DNA from 3 places in the Pseudoalteromonas sp. SR41-7 genome. Region 3 is predicted to be linked to each of the others. Evidence: predicted binding sites of a transcription regulator. Region 3 holds the regulator's gene; each other region holds the start of a gene.
What was found. The regulator LexA, encoded in region 3, represses DNA repair genes until DNA is damaged. The targets are predictions, from matches to a motif close to TACTGTATNNNNATACAGTA.
Positions count from the first base shown of each region.

Region 1: a site for LexA is predicted at 2,391-2,410, ahead of ruvC (crossover junction endodeoxyribonuclease RuvC). Genes of this name have one in related genera too.
Region 2: a site for LexA is predicted at 2,399-2,418, ahead of dinB (DNA polymerase IV). Genes of this name have one in related genera too.

Region 1 is NZ_JACJEF010000017.1:89,734-96,253, forward strand. It holds gene H5092_RS17960 (ABC transporter permease) at 1-2,329, shown strand, start outside; gene ruvC (crossover junction endodeoxyribonuclease RuvC) at 2,459-2,983, shown strand; gene ruvA (Holliday junction branch migration protein RuvA) at 2,986-3,603, shown strand; gene ruvB (Holliday junction branch migration DNA helicase RuvB) at 3,611-4,618, shown strand; gene tolQ (protein TolQ) at 5,583-6,287, shown strand; gene tolR (protein TolR) at 6,274-6,520, shown strand, end outside.
Region 2 is NZ_JACJEF010000001.1:322,384-328,903, reverse strand. It holds gene H5092_RS01480 (ABC transporter substrate-binding protein) at 1-88, opposite strand, end outside; gene H5092_RS01475 (aldo/keto reductase) at 206-1,258, opposite strand; gene H5092_RS01470 (thioesterase family protein) at 1,277-1,705, opposite strand; gene dinB (DNA polymerase IV) at 2,431-3,483, shown strand; gene H5092_RS01460 (leucyl aminopeptidase family protein) at 3,613-5,133, shown strand; gene H5092_RS01455 (methyl-accepting chemotaxis protein) at 5,205-6,520, opposite strand, start outside.
Region 3 is NZ_JACJEF010000019.1:10,106-16,625, forward strand. It holds gene H5092_RS18460 (endonuclease) at 1-515, opposite strand, end outside; gene H5092_RS18465 (DnaJ C-terminal domain-containing protein) at 747-1,715, shown strand; gene H5092_RS18470 (chaperone modulator CbpM) at 1,715-2,035, shown strand; gene H5092_RS18475 (hypothetical protein) at 2,098-2,823, opposite strand; gene H5092_RS18480 (hypothetical protein) at 3,137-3,517, shown strand; gene H5092_RS18485 (PaaI family thioesterase) at 3,518-3,958, opposite strand; gene lexA (transcriptional repressor LexA) at 4,126-4,743, shown strand; gene coxB (cytochrome c oxidase subunit II) at 5,225-6,367, shown strand; gene ctaD (cytochrome c oxidase subunit I) at 6,367-6,520, shown strand, end outside.

The DNA.
Region 1 (6,520 bases), on a different contig from region 3:
CCGTGTACTTGCAAGCGACCATGTTCTGGACACCGCTTTTATTACTCAAGCACAGAGCCAAAATTTAAAAACGGCGCAAATGGTGTATTTCGACACTATGTTGTTTGCCGATGATGAAATGCAGTTTAGCTCAGTAAAAGCGGCATCTAATGCGTACCCGCTAAAAGGGCAGTTAAAAGTTAAAGATACCCTAACCGGTGAAACTAAAGTTGCTAATAGCGGGCCAACGCCGGGTAATGTGTGGCTAAGTGAGTCGGTATTTTACAGTTTAAATATTGATATAGGCGCGCAAGTAGAGCTTGGCGCGGCATTATTTAATGTTTCAAAAGTTATTGTAGAAGAGCCAGACGCGCCATTTAATGTATTTTCAAGTAGCCGTCGTGTGCTTATTAATATTGACGATGTGGCAAAAACCGAAGTTGTGCAGCCGGGTAGTCGTGTTTATTATCGCCAACTTTATGCAGGTAGTGAGGCCGATATAAATAGCTTTTACGAGTGGCTTAAACCACAAATGAAAGAAAACCAACAATGGTATGGCGTTAAAGACCGCCAATCACCCATTTCAAACAGCTTAAACCGCGCAGAGAGCTTTTTATTACTAGCCGGCTTATTAGGTATTATTTTAGCCGCAGTGGCTATAGCTGTTTCAGCAAAACGTTATTGTGAACGCCAATACGACCCAGTAGCGATGATGAAAACGCTAGGCGGTAGCCGTTCAATGATCCGCAAAATATACATGCTCCATTTATTGCTTGTATGTGCAATGGCGGTAAGTATTGGGCTGTTAATTGGTTATGGCTTGCAAGAAATAGCAACAAGTTACTTATCAAAAAGTATGGGCACAGAGCTGCCTTTAGGTGGCTTTAAACCTTGGCTGGTAGCTATAAGCACTGGCGTAATTTGTGCCGTTATGTTTTCTATTAAACCGTTATTTGATTTATTTGATATTCCACCGCTTAGAGTACTGCGCCGTAACTTAGGTGACAAGTTGGCTGTAAGTCGTGTGCATTTAGGTATGAGTGCGCTAACTGTGTTTTTATTAATGTGGTTATTTAGTAACAACATAAAAATAACGCTTATTTTGTTTATATCAACACTTGCGCTAATTGGTGTGCTGTTTTTAGTATCTAAATTAATATTTGGTGGTGGTCGAAAGCTAGGATTAAAGCCAGGTAATAGTTGGTCGCTTGCAATTGCATCTATCCAAAAGCGTGCAAATGTGAACGCGGTACAGTTAATTAGTTTTTCGTTAGCGATTAAATTACTGCTGTTTTTAGTGGTACTTAAAAACGACATGATATCTGATTGGCAGTCGCAACTTCCAAGCGACGCGCCTAATGCGTTTTTGGTTAATATTACGCAAAATGAGCTTGAGCCAATTAATGAATATTTAGCTCAAAAAGATATTCAGGTATCAGAGTTTTATCCAACTATTCGTGGGCGCGTAAATGCGGTAAACGGCGAGTTGGTAGCACGTTCTGTATCGCTGCAAGACAACGAGAAAAAAGACGAAGAAGCACGTGCAGGTATTGGCCGCGAGCTAAACCTTACATGGCTTAAAGATGTGCCTGACCAAAATGAAGTAACACAAGGCTCGTGGTTTGGTGACAATGCGATGGCTGAGGCTTCAGTAGAGGAGTCGATGCTTGAGCGTTTAGATGTTGAGATAGGCGATACGCTTACATTTTTAATTGGTTCGCAGTCGTTCGACGCTAAAATCACCAGTGTGCGCAAAGTAAATTGGGCCACGCTTAAACCTAACTTTTTTATTATTTTAAGCCCTGATGTACTTGCAGATTTTCCCGCGACGTATATTTCGTCGGTACGTATAAATCCAGATCAAAAACGTGACTTTAGCCAGTTATTACGTACTTACCCTACTATTACAGCCATTGATATTGATAACTTTGTTAAGCAAATACAAACTACTATTTCGCAAGTATCGCTCGCCATTGGCTTTGTACTTGCAATTGTTGTGCTGTGTGGCGCGCTTGTACTTATATCACAAGTGCAAGCTAGTTTAGGTGAGCGTATGCAAGAAATTGTCATACTGCGAACGCTTGGCGCTAAAAGCCGATTAATTAAAAACGCGACCCTGTATGAGTTTTTATTACTAGGCGGTTTAGCTGGTTTAGTGGCTGCATTTTTTAGTGATATAGCGCTTTTGATTGTGCAGCAACAAATGTTTGATTTAGCAGGTAAGTTACACCCACATATATGGATTATAGGTCCGGTAGCTGGCGGCGTATTTGTGGCAGGTTTAGGTTATTTAATGATTGCCCGAACACTTAAACAAAACACCCAAGGATTAGTGCGTGCCCTAGGGTAAGCTTAAACTAACATGCTCTGTAAATGCCCACCTAGTACGTGGGCATTTTTGTTTTTCTTTGTACTGGTAATTTATACAGTGCTCTGGCATTATTAGCGTAATTTAAAAATAATAACAATGGAGCGCTGTTTGGCCATCATTTTAGGGATCGATCCTGGTTCACGTTTGACCGGATATGGTGTTGTTGCCCATCAAGGTTCTAAATTTACATACTTAGGCAGTGGCTGTATTAAGTTAGCCGATCATCCTTTTCCGGTTAGGCTTAAAATGATCTACCAAGGCATTACACAGCTTATTGAGCAGTTTTCGCCAGAAACCTTTGCCATTGAAAAAGTATTTATGGCGCACAACCCCGATTCAGCTTTAAAACTAGGCCAAGCTAGAGGCGCTGCGATAGTTGGCGCTGCGATGGCCGACTTACCCGTATTTGAATACTCAGCTAGGCAAATTAAGCAAGCAGTAGTAGGCAACGGTGGCGCAGATAAAACACAAGTGCAACACATGGTAAAAAATATTTTAAAACTACCTGGTACGCCACAGGCCGATGCAGCAGATGCACTCGCTATTGCGATTTGCCACGCCCACTCAGAACAAAATTTAATTAAACTAGCGGGTAGCGCAAGCAAAACCGTTAGAGGACGTCTAAGGAAATAACTATGATAGGCCGCTTAAATGGTATTTTAGTCGAAAAACAGCCACCAGAAATATTACTCGAAGTAAGTGGTGTCGGTTACGAAGTACAAATGCCAATGACCTGTTTTTACGATTTACCAAAAATTGGTGAAAACGCGATTGTTTACACCCACTTTGTAGTGCGTGAAGATGCTCAATTATTATTTGGTTTTAATAATAAAGTTGAACGCGCCTTGTTTAGAGAGCTATTAAAAGCAAATGGCGTTGGGCCAAAACTTGGCTTAGCTATTTTATCGGGCATGTCGGCAAAGCAATTTGTAAGCTGTGTAAATAACGAAGACTCAACATCGCTAGTTAAATTACCGGGTGTCGGTAAAAAAACAGCCGAGCGTTTAGTACTCGAAATGAAAGACAGATTAAAAGATTGGGGTAATGATTTATTTACGCCATTTAGCGACAGCGCAGTAATAGAGCCAATGAGCGATGCGACAATTGCTAATAATGCAGCGGATGATGCCGTATCGGCACTGCTTGCATTAGGTTATAAATTGCCACAAGCTCAAAAAGCAGTAAAATCGATAAGTAAACCCGATATGTCTACTGAGGTTCTTATTAGAGAATCTTTAAAATCTATGTTGTGAGTAACCCATGATTGAAGCGGATCGCTTAATTGATGCGACTGAAAAAACAAATGAAGACTCTATAGATCGTGCAATAAGACCAAAACTTTTAGCCGACTACAGAGGCCAGCCTCATGTTAAGCAGCAAATGGAAATTTTTATTGAAGCTGCCCGAACCCGTGGTGAAGCGCTCGATCATTTATTAATATTTGGCCCACCTGGGCTTGGTAAAACCACGCTTGCAAATATTGTAGCCAATGAGTTACACGTAAGTATTAAAACAACATCAGGCCCTGTACTTGAAAAAGCAGGCGATTTAGCTGCTCTACTTACTAATTTAGAAGAGGGCGACGTACTGTTTATTGATGAAATACACAGGCTAAGCCCGCAAGTTGAAGAAATACTGTATCCCGCAATGGAAGACTACCAGCTTGATATAATGATTGGCGAAGGCCCAGCTGCGCGTTCTATTAAATTAGACTTACCTGCATTTACACTTATTGGTGCAACCACTCGAGCAGGCTCGCTTACATCGCCACTGCGTGACCGTTTTGGAATTGTGCAGCGATTAGAGTTTTATTCTGTAGAAGATTTGTCGCACATAGTAGGGCGCTCTGCACATTATCTTGGTTTAGAAATGTGTGACGATGGCGCTACCGAAATTGCCCAGCGCTCACGCGGCACACCACGTATTGCAAACCGCTTATTACGCCGTGTACGCGATTACACTCAAGTAAAATCTGACGGTACAGTAAACGCCGATGTAGCTAAGCAAGCCCTTGATATGATTGACGTAGATAAAAGTGGTTTTGATTATATGGACCGCAAATATTTACTCGCCATAATCGAAAAATTTATGGGCGGCCCTGTCGGGCTCGACAATGTAGCGGCTGCTATTGGTGAAGAGCGTGAAACAATAGAAGATGTAATAGAGCCATTTTTAATCCAGCAAGGATTTATTCAGCGAACACCACGTGGGCGCATAGTCTCTGATAGTGCATATCATCACTTTGGTTTACTTCCTAAAAAAGACTAGCCTATATACTTTACTTGCTGTGGTTTATTGCGCAGCAGGTAATTGTCTCAGTATCCCTTTGTTTCAAATTATTATACTCAAAACCTCAACACACTGTTGCAAATGTTATTTCAAAATACTAATACGCTTTATAGTTAACTGTTAATTCACAGGGCGTTAAGACTCGCGAGGCTATCCTGCGTACCATTCAAACTAGTAAGCGAATTACTTATTGTAAATTAGGTAGGGCAATTATTAGTTTATAAATAAAATATGTAGCGCACTAAATTGCAGGCAAAAAAAAGCCCGCAAAAAATGCGGGCAAACAACAAGTTGAAGGAAGTAATCCAGGGGAACTACGTTTTACTAAATTTGGTTTTATCCAGAAAGAGTAAAACAATGTAATACGATAAAATATCCTATTACTAAGAACTTGGCTTAATGAAACTATCTCATTCAGTGCGCTAGCTCGGTATGGGGGAATAATACGTAAGTTTACTTTTTTGTTCAAACTAGAAAATTTGTGTTTTCAGATTAGAAAAACTAATTTAGTGAATTTTATTGTTGTTTGAATCTTGTGCGTTAATTAATCGTTAAATTTATAAGTTTATGAAATTTATAACTTAAGTAATTTATTTCGTTATAGCTCGGTATTAGTTTTACTATTACGTGGAGGTGAGGCTTATAGGTTTTGAGTGTTTATGCTCTTATTTTGAATAAACGGCGCATTTTATGACGTTTCATGTATATATTTACGCATATTTATAGTTAGCGAGTTTGTTTAAAAGTTTAAATAAAATACTGAGGCAAAGGGAAATGCTAACTAAAGCTGTTTTTTTAACGTTTTTTGTTGCCTATTCATAGCAATACCGTTGTCAGCTTGAAATGGACTAGATACACTAGATGCAACTTTTGGCCGTGTAAGCGGTCATATTTACACAAATTAACCAATTTGCCGTATTTTGAAATTATTTAGGAGTTTAACGTGGGATCAGGGCTTAATTTTTTAGATCTAATTTTAGAAGCAAGTTTGCTTGTTCAATTAGTAATGTTAGGGCTAGTTGCCATGTCTGTAATGTCGTGGACAATTATATTTCAACGTAAAAAAGCAATATCGGATGCGCTAATAAATGCTAAGAAATTTGAGCAAAAGTTTTGGTCGGGTATTGATTTAAGCAAATTATATAACGAGATATCGTCACGCAGCGGTCAGTCTCAAGGCATTGAAGCTTTGTTTACTTCGGGCTTTAAAGAGTTTGCTCGTCATAAAAAGAATACATTTCAAAGTGCGAGTATTGTTATGGAAGGAACGCACCGCTCTATGCGTGTTGCGCTTTCTCGTGAAATTGAAAAAATGGAATCTAGTCTATCGTTTTTAGCAACAGTAGGTTCTATAAGTCCGTACATCGGTTTGTTTGGTACAGTGTGGGGTATAATGAATGCCTTTATAGCACTAGGTGAAGTTAAGCAAGCTACATTACAAATGGTAGCACCAGGTATTGCAGAGGCACTTATTGCGACTGCTATGGGTTTATTTGCGGCGATCCCTGCTGTTATTGCTTATAACCGTTTTTCAAACAGTGTTGAAAAGCTTGAGTCTCACTATATTAACTTTATGGAAGAGTTTGCTAATATTTTACACCGTCAAGCAGCTACACAAATAGAGGCACAAGCGAATGTATCAGCGTAAAAAGCGCCGTCCGGTCGCAGAGATTAATGTAGTACCTTACATTGATGTAATGTTGGTACTACTTATAATATTTATGGCTACAGCACCGCTTATTACGCATGGTGTAAAAGTTGATTTACCTAAAATGGAAGAGTCTGATTTAGTTGATACTAAAGATACTCCGCCTATTATTGCTTCAATAGATGCACAAGGTAAATATTACGTGAGTGTAGGTACTGATCCTGAAGAGCCTA
Region 2 (6,520 bases), on a different contig from region 3:
TCTCATCTAGAGGTTGTACTTTTTGCTCAACGGCGTGCGCGTTGAATACAATTAATAAGCAAAATGCATAGTATCCGTTTTTCAGCATTGATAAGTGTTCGTTGAATTAAGAAAACTTAATTAAAGTATAGTGTTGGTTGTAGTAGGGTCAAATATTTTAGTTTAAAAGCAACCTCATTCAAGGCTGCTTTTAACTCATACATGCTTAATAAGGCATCGGATGGTTTCTAAATATGGTGTTAATCTCACTAAGAATTTCGTCGTTTAGCGTTATGCTAAATGCGTCTATATCTTCCTTTAGTTGAGCTATAGATGTTGCCCCAATAATTGAAGAAGTTACGCCATCTACTTGGTTACACCATGCTAAGGCTAGTTGTGCTGGAGTAATATTGTTTGCATGAGCGAGCTCAACATACTGCTTAGTGGCTTGATCTGCATTGGGTGTATCTCTAAAAATACCGTTACGCTGCATGAAGCTCCAACGAGAACCTTCTGGACGAGCACCGTTTAGGTATTTACCCGTTAATAAACCGGCTGCTAAAGGCGACCACGGTAAGTAGGCAATATCTTCGTGTACACATTGTTCTATTAAATACGGCCAGTCTTTAGCGTGCGCTAAGCTAAACTCATTTTGAATAGATACCATACGCGGTAAGTTATGCTCTTTGGCCAAACTTAAAAACTGGCTTATACCCCATGGCGTATCGTCAGATAAACCGCAGTGCTTAATTTTACCTGCTTTAACACATTCATTAAGGCCTTCTAGAATATCAAGCATACTAGCTTGCTGCTCTTGTGTATTTACGTCGGTAAATTTAAGAGTGCCGGGCCATTGTCTGCCAAAGTGAGGGGTAGAGCGGTTTGGCCAATGTAGTTGATATAAATCAATGTAGTCTGTTTGAAGTCGCTTAAGTGAATCATCCACGGCTTCTATTACTGTTTGGCGAGTAATATTGCCGCCATCACGTACCCACGATAATCCATTGCCTGCAATTTTTGTAGCTAGTACCACATCGCTGCGCTTTTGCTGATTACGCGATAGCCAATTGCCAATAATTTCCTCGGTTTTACCATAGGTCTCTGGCGAAGGAGGTACAGCATACATTTCGGCTGTATCAATAAAGTTTACGCCTTGCTCTAGCGCGTAGGCTATTTGTTCATCAGCGTCGCTTTGAGTATTTTGTTTACCCCAAGTCATACTCCCTAGGCACACTCGAGATACGTTTACGCCACTGCTACCTAGTGGGTTGTATTGCATAAAAATTCCTTAACTAAATTAGTTTTGAGCATGGCTGATTAAAGCCGATAAAAGAGGCTCGGAGATTGGGGCTTTTTGCCCTGTAGTAAAATCAAACATTACAACTTTAGATGCACCCGTAGTCGTTATTGCTTTTTGTGCATGGCTGTAAACTGTGTAGTTCATGGTAAAGCGATCTGTTTTAAGATCTGTAATTGTAACGCCTACAGTGAGTGTGTCGGGAAAAGTTACTGGGCGTTTATAGCGAACGTTATTTTCGCTTATTACTGGGCCCACACCGTTTGGGCTTATTGTGTCGAACAGATTTATTTTATTTAAAAAGTCGATTCGGGCTATTTCAAAGTAACGTAAATACACTACATTATTTACGTGTTGTAGCGCATCCATATCAGCCCATGCTACGGTGATATCGGTATGAATAGGGTGCTGATCTTTAAACGTTTGCATTATTTATTGGCCCTTGATTTTAAAGTACTTAGATTATCAACATGGTGTTACGAGCTCAAGGTAATTAATGGCATGTTTTTTTTATAAGATGATTGTACCTGTTTAATTTTAGGTCTACAGTTAAATTACACAGACACACAAAAACACACAAAGGTAATAATATGCAGAATATAATTAATTGGTCCTTAGCTTGTTTGGTTTTTATAGCCTCTTTTACCTGTTACGCGATGGGGAATGAATCTGGCGCTATCATTTTAATGTTGGCAGGATTTTTATTTGAGGTTATGTATTGGCTACGAGGTTATAAGAGATCGGAGGACAATAAACACTTTTTTTAATCGTTAACTAGGGCCTGTTGACCTTTCAGGATTAAAATTTGTTCAATCTAGGGGCTATTTAATCGCGGCGCGAGGTTTGTGACCTAGTGGGCTAAGTAAAAACCGAGCAAAGCTTCCGCGTCCTGCTCACGCCCCTTACCTACATCCATGTAGGCAACAAAGAGTAAATTGCCCCTAGGCAGAACCCTTCGGGCAGCATATGTTTGGCATTTGTGCTACGTTATCGCCTATTTATGGGGAATAACCACACTACATAGGCTCTGCCTTGCCTAAATACCAAACATACTGCTGCAAATTTAACCTCGAAAGATAAACAGGCCCTAGGCTTGCATATCACATTTTATTCTATAATAATGACTGTATAAATAACCAGTTATTATTGTGGTGATGAAGAAGTTTATTCACATAGACATGGATTGCTTTTATGCAGCAGTAGAGATGCGAGATAATCCAAAACTTGCATGTGTACCGCTTGCTATTGGAGGCAATAGCCGACGAGGCGTGCTCTCAACCGCTAACTATATAGCTAGAGAGTATGGCGTACGATCGGCTATGTCGAACTATCATGCTAAACAATTATGCCCCGATTTAGTTATTGTCCCAGGGCGCATGGCTGTATACAAAGAAGCTTCAAACCAAATACGTGAAGTATTTAGCCGCTATACAGACTTAATTGAACCCCTTTCTTTAGACGAAGCCTATCTAGATGTAACAGACAGCACCGCTTGTAAAGGCAGTGCCACACTTATTGCACAGCAAATAAGAGCCGATATTTACAATGCTACAGGGCTCACTGCATCAGCAGGTATTGCACCGATTAAATTTATTGCCAAAATAGCCAGTGACGAAAACAAACCGAATGGTCAATTTGTCGTTTTGCCTGATGAGGTTGATGACTTTTTAGCGCAATTACCGCTTGGGAAAATTCCAGGAGTGGGCAAAGTAACGCTCGAAAAGCTAAATTTAAAAGGCTTATATACCGGCATGGATGTACGTGAAAAAGGCGTTAACTGGATGCAGCAACATGTGGGTAATTTTGGTGTGTCGCTTTATCAAAAATGTGCAGGTGAGTATGTTGGTAAAGTATCCACAGATCGTATAAGAAAATCGCTGAGTGTTGAACATACCTACGAGTACAACAAAACAAGTTTGCAAGAGTGCTTAGATGAGCTGCCAAGATTGTTAGACGAATTAGTTTTAAGGCTTAATAAACAGCAGTTACGAAACCGTATTAATAAATTGAGTGTTAAGGTGAAGTTTGCAAATTTTGTAGTGACCTCTGCCGATCAGGTATACCACGAGCTAAATACAGAAATATTTGTTCAACTACTTACTAAGGCCTACCAGCGTGGGCTACAACAGCCTGTAAGATTACTTGGCATAGGCGTTGGCATTAAAAACGAGCCAGAGCAAAACTTCCAACTTAGTATTCTCGATTAAGCTGTAAAGCCTGTAACTCCAAGTTGCCATTTATTGATAGGTTATGTGATTAGCTCATCGCTCCTTACTGGTCTTCAATATTTAAATCGACGATAATAGGGGCTTATGTTTTCTAACAGGACCTTATTTATGGCATACCCTCAAGCGGTTAGTGCAAGCCTTGAATGCACATCTCATGATGCGCTTATTATTATTAGTAATGACTTTTCTCAGTTACCAAATAACTCATTACGTGATGCTATTTTAGCTCAAGCAAACGTAGATTCTCGCATCGGTAAGCAAGTTACTTTATTAGTAATTGAAAACAAGCGCGTTGTACTTGCGCCAACCGGTCCGTTAAATAGAGATTACGACGACGTGCGTCGTTATTTTGATGCTGCTAAATTAGCAATTAACGAAGCAAAAGCGTCGGGCAGTGTTAACCCTGCATTATTTTTAACAAATTTAAATGGCGATAGCCGTTATCAGCATGCTTTAGAAGTTGCTTATTTAGGCGCTTGCCAAGCCTTATGGCAGCCATTAGAAGCGCGTGAATATCACGGTGAAAGCATTGAACCTATTACACAGATTGGTTTAGTTGGCGCAAGCGAGCAAACTATTAAAGCTGTTAATGCAATTGCAGCAGGCCAATATGCAGCGCGTGACCTGTGTGGCACTGAACCTGAGCGTATGGCTCCCCCACGTTTTGCTGATTACTGCGTTGAATTGTTTAAAGGCTCAAACATTGCAGTTGACGTAATTGATGATATTGCAGCTATTGATAAACACTACCCAATGCTAAGTACAGTTGCTCGCGCATCGTATGCAGTTGAGCGCCATCACCCACGTGTTGTTAAGCTTGAATATGTACCAGAGGGCGAAATTACTCGCACACTTATGTTTGTAGGTAAGGGCCTTGTATACGATACAGGCGGTGCAGATTTAAAAGTAGGCGGCCATATGGCAGGCATGAGCCGTGATAAAGGCGGCGCAGCTTCTGTTGCGGGCTTTATGAAAGCCGTTGCTGATTATCAGCCTAAAGGCGTTAAAGTGGTCTCGTACTTAGCTGTTGTTCGTAACTCTATTGGCTCAGATTGTTTTGTGCCAGATGAAATTATTACTAGCCGTGAAGGTGTTCGTGTACGTATTGGTAATACCGATGCAGAAGGGCGTTTAGCAATGGGCGACCTGCTTAGCGAAATGAAAGATTTAGCTAAAGGTGAGATTAACCCAACGTTATTTACTGTTGCTACATTAACGGGTCATGCAGCTCGCGCAATGGGTCCTTACGGTGCGTATGTTGAAAATGGTCCAGCTCGTAGTGCTGGTGTTTCACGTCAAATAGCTGACCTTGGAGATTTGTGGGCCGATGGCGCTGAAGTATCGCGTTCACGCCGTGAAGACTACGACTTTATTAAACCACGTACGCTAGCTGACGATGTTTTATCTAGCAATAACGCAGCATCTGCCGTTACTGCTCGTGGACATCAGTTCCCTATGGCGTTTATGGCTATTGTTGGTGGGCTTGATAAGCACGGTAACGACTCTGCACAGCCTCTACCTTATGTTCATATGGATATAGCAGGTAGCGGTGTTGAAGGCGGTGATTGGCAGCATGGTAAGCCAACAGCTGCATCAGTAACGAGCTTGTTTGCACGTTATTGTTTGTAAGCTAAAAACTTACATGTAATAAAAAAGCCCTGTTAATTCAGGGCTTTTGCATTTTATGAGAACGCTATCGATTAATCTAATTTAAAACGATTAACTACGCTCGAAAGACCTTCGCTACTTTGTTTGAGGTTATCACTGGCATCGGTAAGCTGCTTAGTATTATTTAATGATTGCTCAGTTGATTGAGATAGCTCATTAATACGCAAATTAACCTCGTCGGCAGCTTGCGTTTGTTGCTCTGTGGCACGTGCTATTTGGCTGTTCATTTCGGTAATAATTGAAACAAGTCGTTCTATTTCATTAAGTGAAGTATTGGCTGATGACGCCTGCTCTACGGTAGAAACTGAAAGTGCTTGGCTTGATTTAACTGCTTCTACTGCTGCTTTTGCACCTTCTTGTAGTTTAGTGATCATGGTTTGAATTTCGTCAGTACTTTGCCCTGTACGACTGGCCAATGTTCTTACTTCATCTGCAACAACAGCAAATCCTCGACCATGCTCTCCTGCGCGAGCTGCTTCAATGGCAGCGTTTAATGCCAGTAAGTTTGTCTGCTCCGATATGCTTCTTATTACATCAAGCACAGAGCCTATATTATGGCTCTCGTTGGCTAAATCTTCTGTTACACGGCTGACTGTTTCAATGTTGCTTGAGAGTGTTTCTATTGCTGTAATTGTTTGCGCAACCACATTTTTACCCGTTGATGCGTTTTGTGCTGCATCCTTAGCTGCTTGCTCTGCGGCTTCAGCGTTACGGCTCACATCGTGTATTTGGTGAGTCATTTGCTCCATGGCAGCTGCAACTTGGGTTGAACTATCGTTTTGAAGCTCAATAAATGAGTGGCTTGTTCTACTTGAGTCGTCAACTGTATGCGCATGTTCGCTTACATCGTTTGCACTTTGTGCTACATGAACAAGTGACTCTCGCATTTTTAGAGCAAATAAATTAAATGAACGTGATAGTTCAGATATTTCATCATTACCGGATTCATTTAATTTACGGGTTAAATCGCCTTCGCCTTGAGAAATGTCTTTCATCATATCGGCTGCTAAGCGAGTCGGTATTAAAATACTCTTACCTATAAAGTAACTAAGTAAAATAACAGCAATAATCATAATTATTGCACTGATGACTATAAGGTTACGTTGCTCGCTAAATGCTTCTTCAATTGAATCAAGGTAAACACCCGAGCCAATAATCCACTGCCATTGATTAAAACCTTTAACAAATGCGATTTTTTCAACCGGTTTATCTTTACCTGGTTTTGGCCATTTATAAGGGATAAATCCCTCGCCAGAGCGTTTAACTATATTTACCATATCAACAAACAATGCTTTGCCGTCAGGGTCCTTGTTATTAGTTAAATCTTTTCCATCAAGCGCAGGTTTTA
Region 3 (6,520 bases):
TAAACAGGCGGTTCAACTACACGTTGCTTAAAGTTTACTTTTACTTCGCAACGACCATATTGTGTGGCGTTTTCGCTAAGCATACCAAAACGATAATTAGAGCGATCGGCATTAATTTCGCCAATAGCTGGCGCTAAGTTATTTATATCAGCTTCCATTTTTCTAAATTTAGCACTTACTTTACGGCAGTTTTTACGCCCGCCATCTTGCCAGCATTGTAGCTGGTGACCAAATTCCCACGCCGGAACAATGTGCTCCCACTCAATGCGTAGTGCTCGCACATTTACTTTACCTGAGCGGGTAAGGGTATTTCGAGGAATGTAACCACAGTTAGACGGGTCAGGAACGAGTTTTTTGCCTTCTTTTTTAATATCACAGCCGCAGTAAATGCTTTTGGCGTTGTCAGGTAGGGTTTTAATTAAATGTCTTTTAGCCGTTGAAAAACGGGTAAATTGTTCGGCTGATACCGAAACGCACACACAACAAGCCAATAAGGCCAGAATAAATCGAGTCATATCCATCACAAATGTGAACTACAGGAATAGGCAGTTTAAAGCCTTGAAGATAAAAGATAAAGTTAACTTAAGGCCTACGCTTATATTAATAAAAAGTGCCTGATTAATTTTTTACTCAAAGTTATTTTCACTATTCATTTATTTCTCACTATTTATCGTATTTTAACCACACAAGGTTACCCGTTAAGGAGTATGCTTAAAGCTTACTCAATATGAGGATTTGGATTGCAAATGAAATTTGTTGATTATTATGCAGTGCTTGGAATATCGCCTGATGCAGATGATAAAGCGGTTAAAGTAGCTTATAAAAAGTTAGCCAGAAAATATCACCCAGATGTAAGCAAAGAGCCTCAAGCAGAAGATAAGTTTAAAGAAATAGCAGAAGCTTACGAAGTCATCCATAACAAAGAAGAACGCACTAAATACGACGAGTTACGTCGTCACCAACAAAATCGTGCTCGTCAACAGCAAGGCCATTATTGTGGTAACAATGCCTCTTCGCAAAGTAATTATCAGCAAAGCGATCCTCAAACCGACCAAGAGTTTTCTGACTTTATTAATTCAATGTTTGGCGGAGCTGGTGGATTCGATCGTTCCGGGCAGAGCAGAAGTAACGCCGCTCGCGCGCAAAAAGGACAAGATGTGGAAATAGAGTTCCCAATTTTTCTTGAAGAGACTTTAGTTGATACCGTTAAGCCTGTTGAGTTTATGTTACCGCAGCGAGACAGCAGTGGCCGTGTCACTGAAATTAAAAAATCACTTAAAGTGAAAATTCCTGCAGGCTCAGTAAATGGCGAGCGAATTCGACTAAAAGGGCAAGGCGGATTAGGGTCAGCTAATGGGCAAAATGGCGACTTGTATTTACAAATTAGTTTAGTGCCTCACCCATTATTTGATGTTGAAGGTCATAACCTAAATATAGTTGTCCCTCTTGCACCATGGGAAGCGGCTCTTGGTACAAAGCTAAATTTACCTACGTTGACAGGAAACATCCAATTAACTATTCCTTCTAATAGTCAGTCTGGTCAACGCTTGCGTATTAAAGGTAAGGGATTAATGAGTAAAAAAGCTAAAGGTGATTTATTTGCTGTGCTTAAAATTGTTAATCCAACATCTGTTGATGATGCCAGTAAAAAACTGTGGGAAGAATTAGCCAAAAAAGCTCACTTTGATCCCCGTAATAACTGGAGCAAGCCATAATGCAAATTATCGTGACACAAAAAGACGATTTACTTACTAGCAAAGAGCTATGTTTGAGCAGTGATATTAGCGAAGCAATTTTATATGAGCTAGTTGAGCATAATATTGCGGTTCCAATTGAGGGGGATCATGTTACGCAGTGGCAATTTACGGTATCTGCAGTGACCTTAGTTAAAAAAGCGGCCCGTATCCAACATGACTTTTCGTTAGATTGGTCGGCAATAGCTTTAGTTTTACAATTGCTGGATGAGCGTGATGAGTTGATTTTCGAAAACGAAATGTTAAAGCGACATTTGAGTCGATTTAAGCACTTGGAATAAAATAAGCCCTAGGCTTATTTACTCTTTGATAAGTGGGCGCTAGCTTTCAAAAACCAATATGACTACTTTGATTTATTCTTATTTTTAATTCGGATAAATCGTTTTAGTCGTATATTTTGTATAAGTAGTAATATTCCACTTAAACAAAAAAGTACACTGGTTGCTGAAAAGCTAATAAGCAGTGGATTATTAAAATCCTCTCGCTCATCGTAATCCATAATATGTAACATCCAAAAAAAGTCGAATATTCGCCATAGCGTGCTGCGAACGGTAACAACTTTGCCGTTATTTTCTGACAAGTACAGTGTTGTGTTAAATGTGTCGTCAAATTGTACCTGCCAAACATTGGTTTTATATCCAACTTCTCGCATACCTTGCTTTAGTAGTACAGCGCTTGTTACTTGAGCGTCAATAAGTAAGTGTGCTTTAGCATTTGCGGTAATTTGTATTTTAGTTGGCGGTTCAAATGGTCGGCCTGTTATTCCATTGAAGCTTTGCTGCTCGTTATTACTAAAGACAGTAATAAGTGGTGTAGTTAAGAAGTTCTCAAAAATTATTTGTGTTGGATTAACCACCTGAGAGGCAATATCGTCAAGGGAGGCAACATAATCAGCCTGCGTAAATGGGTTATTAAGAGTACGTGTTGCAAGATGCTCCCCATGAACTTTATCAAGAGGGATTGCACTCATAATTAAACCACCTAGTAACCATGCTAAAATTTGTAGTGCTAATAAATATCCTAACCATTTATGTAACTTGCGAGCATGTTTAAATATTTTTTTATTCATGTTTTAGTCTTATTATTTTTAGAGGCTAGTTTATTACATTAATGGGATAAGTTACTGCGACATTTTGTCGCAGTTTAAACTATAGCTTACTGTAATCATTTAAAAATAAAAAAGATTACACTTAAATTCCTAACATGACTTATCTGTTTAATTGAGCTGGATGTTTGATATCCAGCTAGCTTTAAATGCTAAAAAATACTTAAAAGCTGCGAAATATCCATATAAAGTGGTTATTAGGGCATAGTTGATTTGGTATAACGGTAAAACTGCGTTAAAGTTTGCAATGAAATTATTAGAGGATAAATACGAAACGATGTCGGAAATTCAATTTTTAAATGTAGATCTTGAGCTTGAATCAAAGCAAGATATTAGTTTGCTAGTGGCGGACTTGAAAAAAGTCGCGACGATTTTACATTATGACAAAGACGAATACCGTCAACTAGCGCGTATTGAAGCTACAGGTGAGGTGAGCACACCTGATAAAGCCATAAACCATATATGTGAGCTTATTGAATCGTGTTCGCGTAACGCGCTAAAGCAATGGTTAAGCTGTTCACGTAGAACGTTTGATATTGGTTTTGAATCAGGGACTTCTCCTAAGTGCTTTAATCAAGCCTTAGATGCAGATACATTATTGCGTATATCTGCGATTGGTGCGGGTATGGAAATTACCATTTACCCAATCGAAAAGTAACTATCTTCGCTCTACGACTGCTGCGGTCATTTTTGATACGCAGCACAGCTCATTGCGGCTATTTGTAATTTTTATTTCCCACACTGAACTACGTTTGCCAATATGAAACGCTCTTGCCGTTGCTGTTAAAGTGCCGTTGCGAGATGCTTTTAAATGACTTGCGCTAATCTCCTGTCCTACACAGTAAAATTTAGTAAAATCGACAACAAAGTTAGCGGCATAGCTGGCAACTGTTTCGGCAAGTACAACGTTAGCACCGCCGTGAACCATCCCCATTGGGTTATGATGCTCAGGAATTGCCGGCATTGTGGCAACCAAATAATCATCGCCAATTTCTGTGACTTCTATCCCCATAGTTTTCATTAATGTTCCTTGGCCATTAATGCCTTGTTCTAACTGCTTGCACAGCTCTAAGGTGATGGGCTGGTACCAAATACTCATAATGTCTCCTTTGCATTTTTAATCATTTATAAACTTAGCTTTAGTTATATCCCTAAAATGTACACAAGTGAAATTACTTTAGCTATTTTAAGGCTTAATTTAAATTTGCGATTTTTATTTAACTGTATATACTCACAGTTAAATGTACTGTATGGAAAACCAGTTGTATGCGACCATTAACGAACCGCCAAGCTCAAATACTCGAACTAATTAAAGTTTTTATTAAAGACACTGGTATGCCTCCTACACGTGCTGAAATAGCGCAAACATTAGGTTTTAAAAGTGCCAATGCTGCTGAAGAACATTTAAAAGCACTTGCTAAAAAAGGCGCAATTAAAATGAAACCAGGTGCAAGCCGTGGTATTCAATTAATTGAAGAAGAAGAGCCAGAACAATTAGGTTTACCGCTTATAGGGCGTGTTGCTGCTGGTTCACCTATTTTGGCGCAAGAGCACGTTGAAAGTCACTGCAAAATCGATCCATTAATGTTTAAACCGGCTGCAGATTTTTTACTACGCGTTAACGGTATGAGCATGAAAGATATTGGTATTATGGATGGTGATTTACTTGCTGTACATCGTACTCAAACCGCTGAAAATGGACAAGTTGTTGTTGCTCGCCTAGACGAAGACGTAACTGTAAAACGTCTTGAGAAAGCGGGTCGTAAAGTATTACTTCATGCTGAAAACGACGATTTTGACTCTATTGAAGTAGATCTTGAGAATGAGTCTTTTAATATTGAAGGCTTAGCCGTTGGCGTTATAAGAAACGCTGATTGGATGTGACTTTAAAAATAGCTTTTAAACAAGCAGTTTTATAAATGCGTACTAATTAGTACGCATTTTTGTTTTAAAATTTGTACTAAAAAATAGGGCGTAAACAGCCCACTGACTATTTAAGCTGTAAACTTTTTTGCACTTATATTTCCCCCTCCGAATGCGTTAAACCCTTTGTTTTGCTCATATTTTGAACTTCCTGTTGCCCAGTTGATTACCGATTTTTATTAATTATTCAATATCACCTGATTGTTTTTTATACTAAAACTTGCTTGTTGTTCGTTTTTTAGCTAATTGTTAATGTGCTGAGCTAATAATAACTCACAGCTTTTTAGTTTTGAGAACACACAATATACACAAACTCGTTGTTGGCGCAGCAAAACCAATCAATATTAAATAAGATTGGCTAAAAAAATAAAAATAACGAATTGGCGTTTAAGCCGTATGCCTCTTCGCTTTGCATTCGCAATAGCATCAAAGGAGCCGTCACATGGGTAAACTGACCTCTACCTTGTGGCTTATATTATGTGTTTTTTCGCACCCAGTTTTGGCTAACAGCCAATACAATATGCGCAAAGGCGTAACCGATATAAGCAATAATGTATATCAGCTGCACATGACCATATTTATAATATGTTGTGTGATTGGGGTGATAGTGTTCGCAATTATGTTTTGGGCACTTATTCATCACCGTAAATCTAAAGGGGCTGTACCTGCCCAATTTCACGAAAGCACTAAAGTAGAAATACTTTGGACTGCAATTCCGTTTGTTATTTTAATTGCTATGGCAGTACCAGCCACTAAAACCCTAATTGCAATGGAAGATGCCAGCAAAGCTGATCTCACTATTAAAATTACGGGTTCGCAATGGAAATGGCATTATGAATATATGGGTGAAGATGTAGAGTTCTACTCTATTTTATCTACCCCGCAAGATGAAATCGCGAATCTTGCAGATAAAAATCCTAACTACTTACTTGAGGTTGATAAGCCTCTTGTACTGCCAATAAATCAAAAAGTACGATTTTTAATGACTTCTGACGATGTTATTCACTCTTGGTGGGTACCTGATTTTGCAGTTAAAAAAGATGCGAACCCCGGCTTTATAAACGAAACATGGACGAACATAAACGAAGAAGGTACTTACCGAGGCCAATGTGCTGAGTTGTGTGGTAAAGACCATGGCTTTATGCCCGTTGTGGTGGTCGCTAAATCTGAGGCTGATTTTAAAACATGGCTTACAGATGCAAAGCAGGCTAAACAAAAAGCAGCATTAGCAGATGCTGCATTACTTGATAAAACCCTCCCAAAAGAAGAGTTAATGACTTTAGGCGAACAAGTATATATGGCTAATTGTGCTGCATGTCATCAACCTACTGGCATGGGGTTACCGGGCGTATTTCCTGCACTTAAAGGCAGCCCGATAGTGCTTGGCGATATAAAAGATCACATTGATGTAGTTATCCATGGACGACCCGGTACGGCAATGCAAGCTTTTGCCAAGCAGTTATCTATAAAGCAATTAGCTGCGGTTATTACTTATAAACGTAATGCGTGGGGTAATGATACGGGTGATGTTATTCAACCGAGTCAAATACAGACAGCACTTGATGCCAAAGTGGAGGCGAACTAATGAGTAGCATAGTAGAACAACCTAACGCCAATGAAGCTCATCATGCTCATCACCCAGCTAAAGGTTTTAAACGCTGGCTTTACACAACTAATCATAAAGATATAGGTAGTTTATATTTAATTTTTTCGCTGACCATGTTCTTAATTGGTGGCG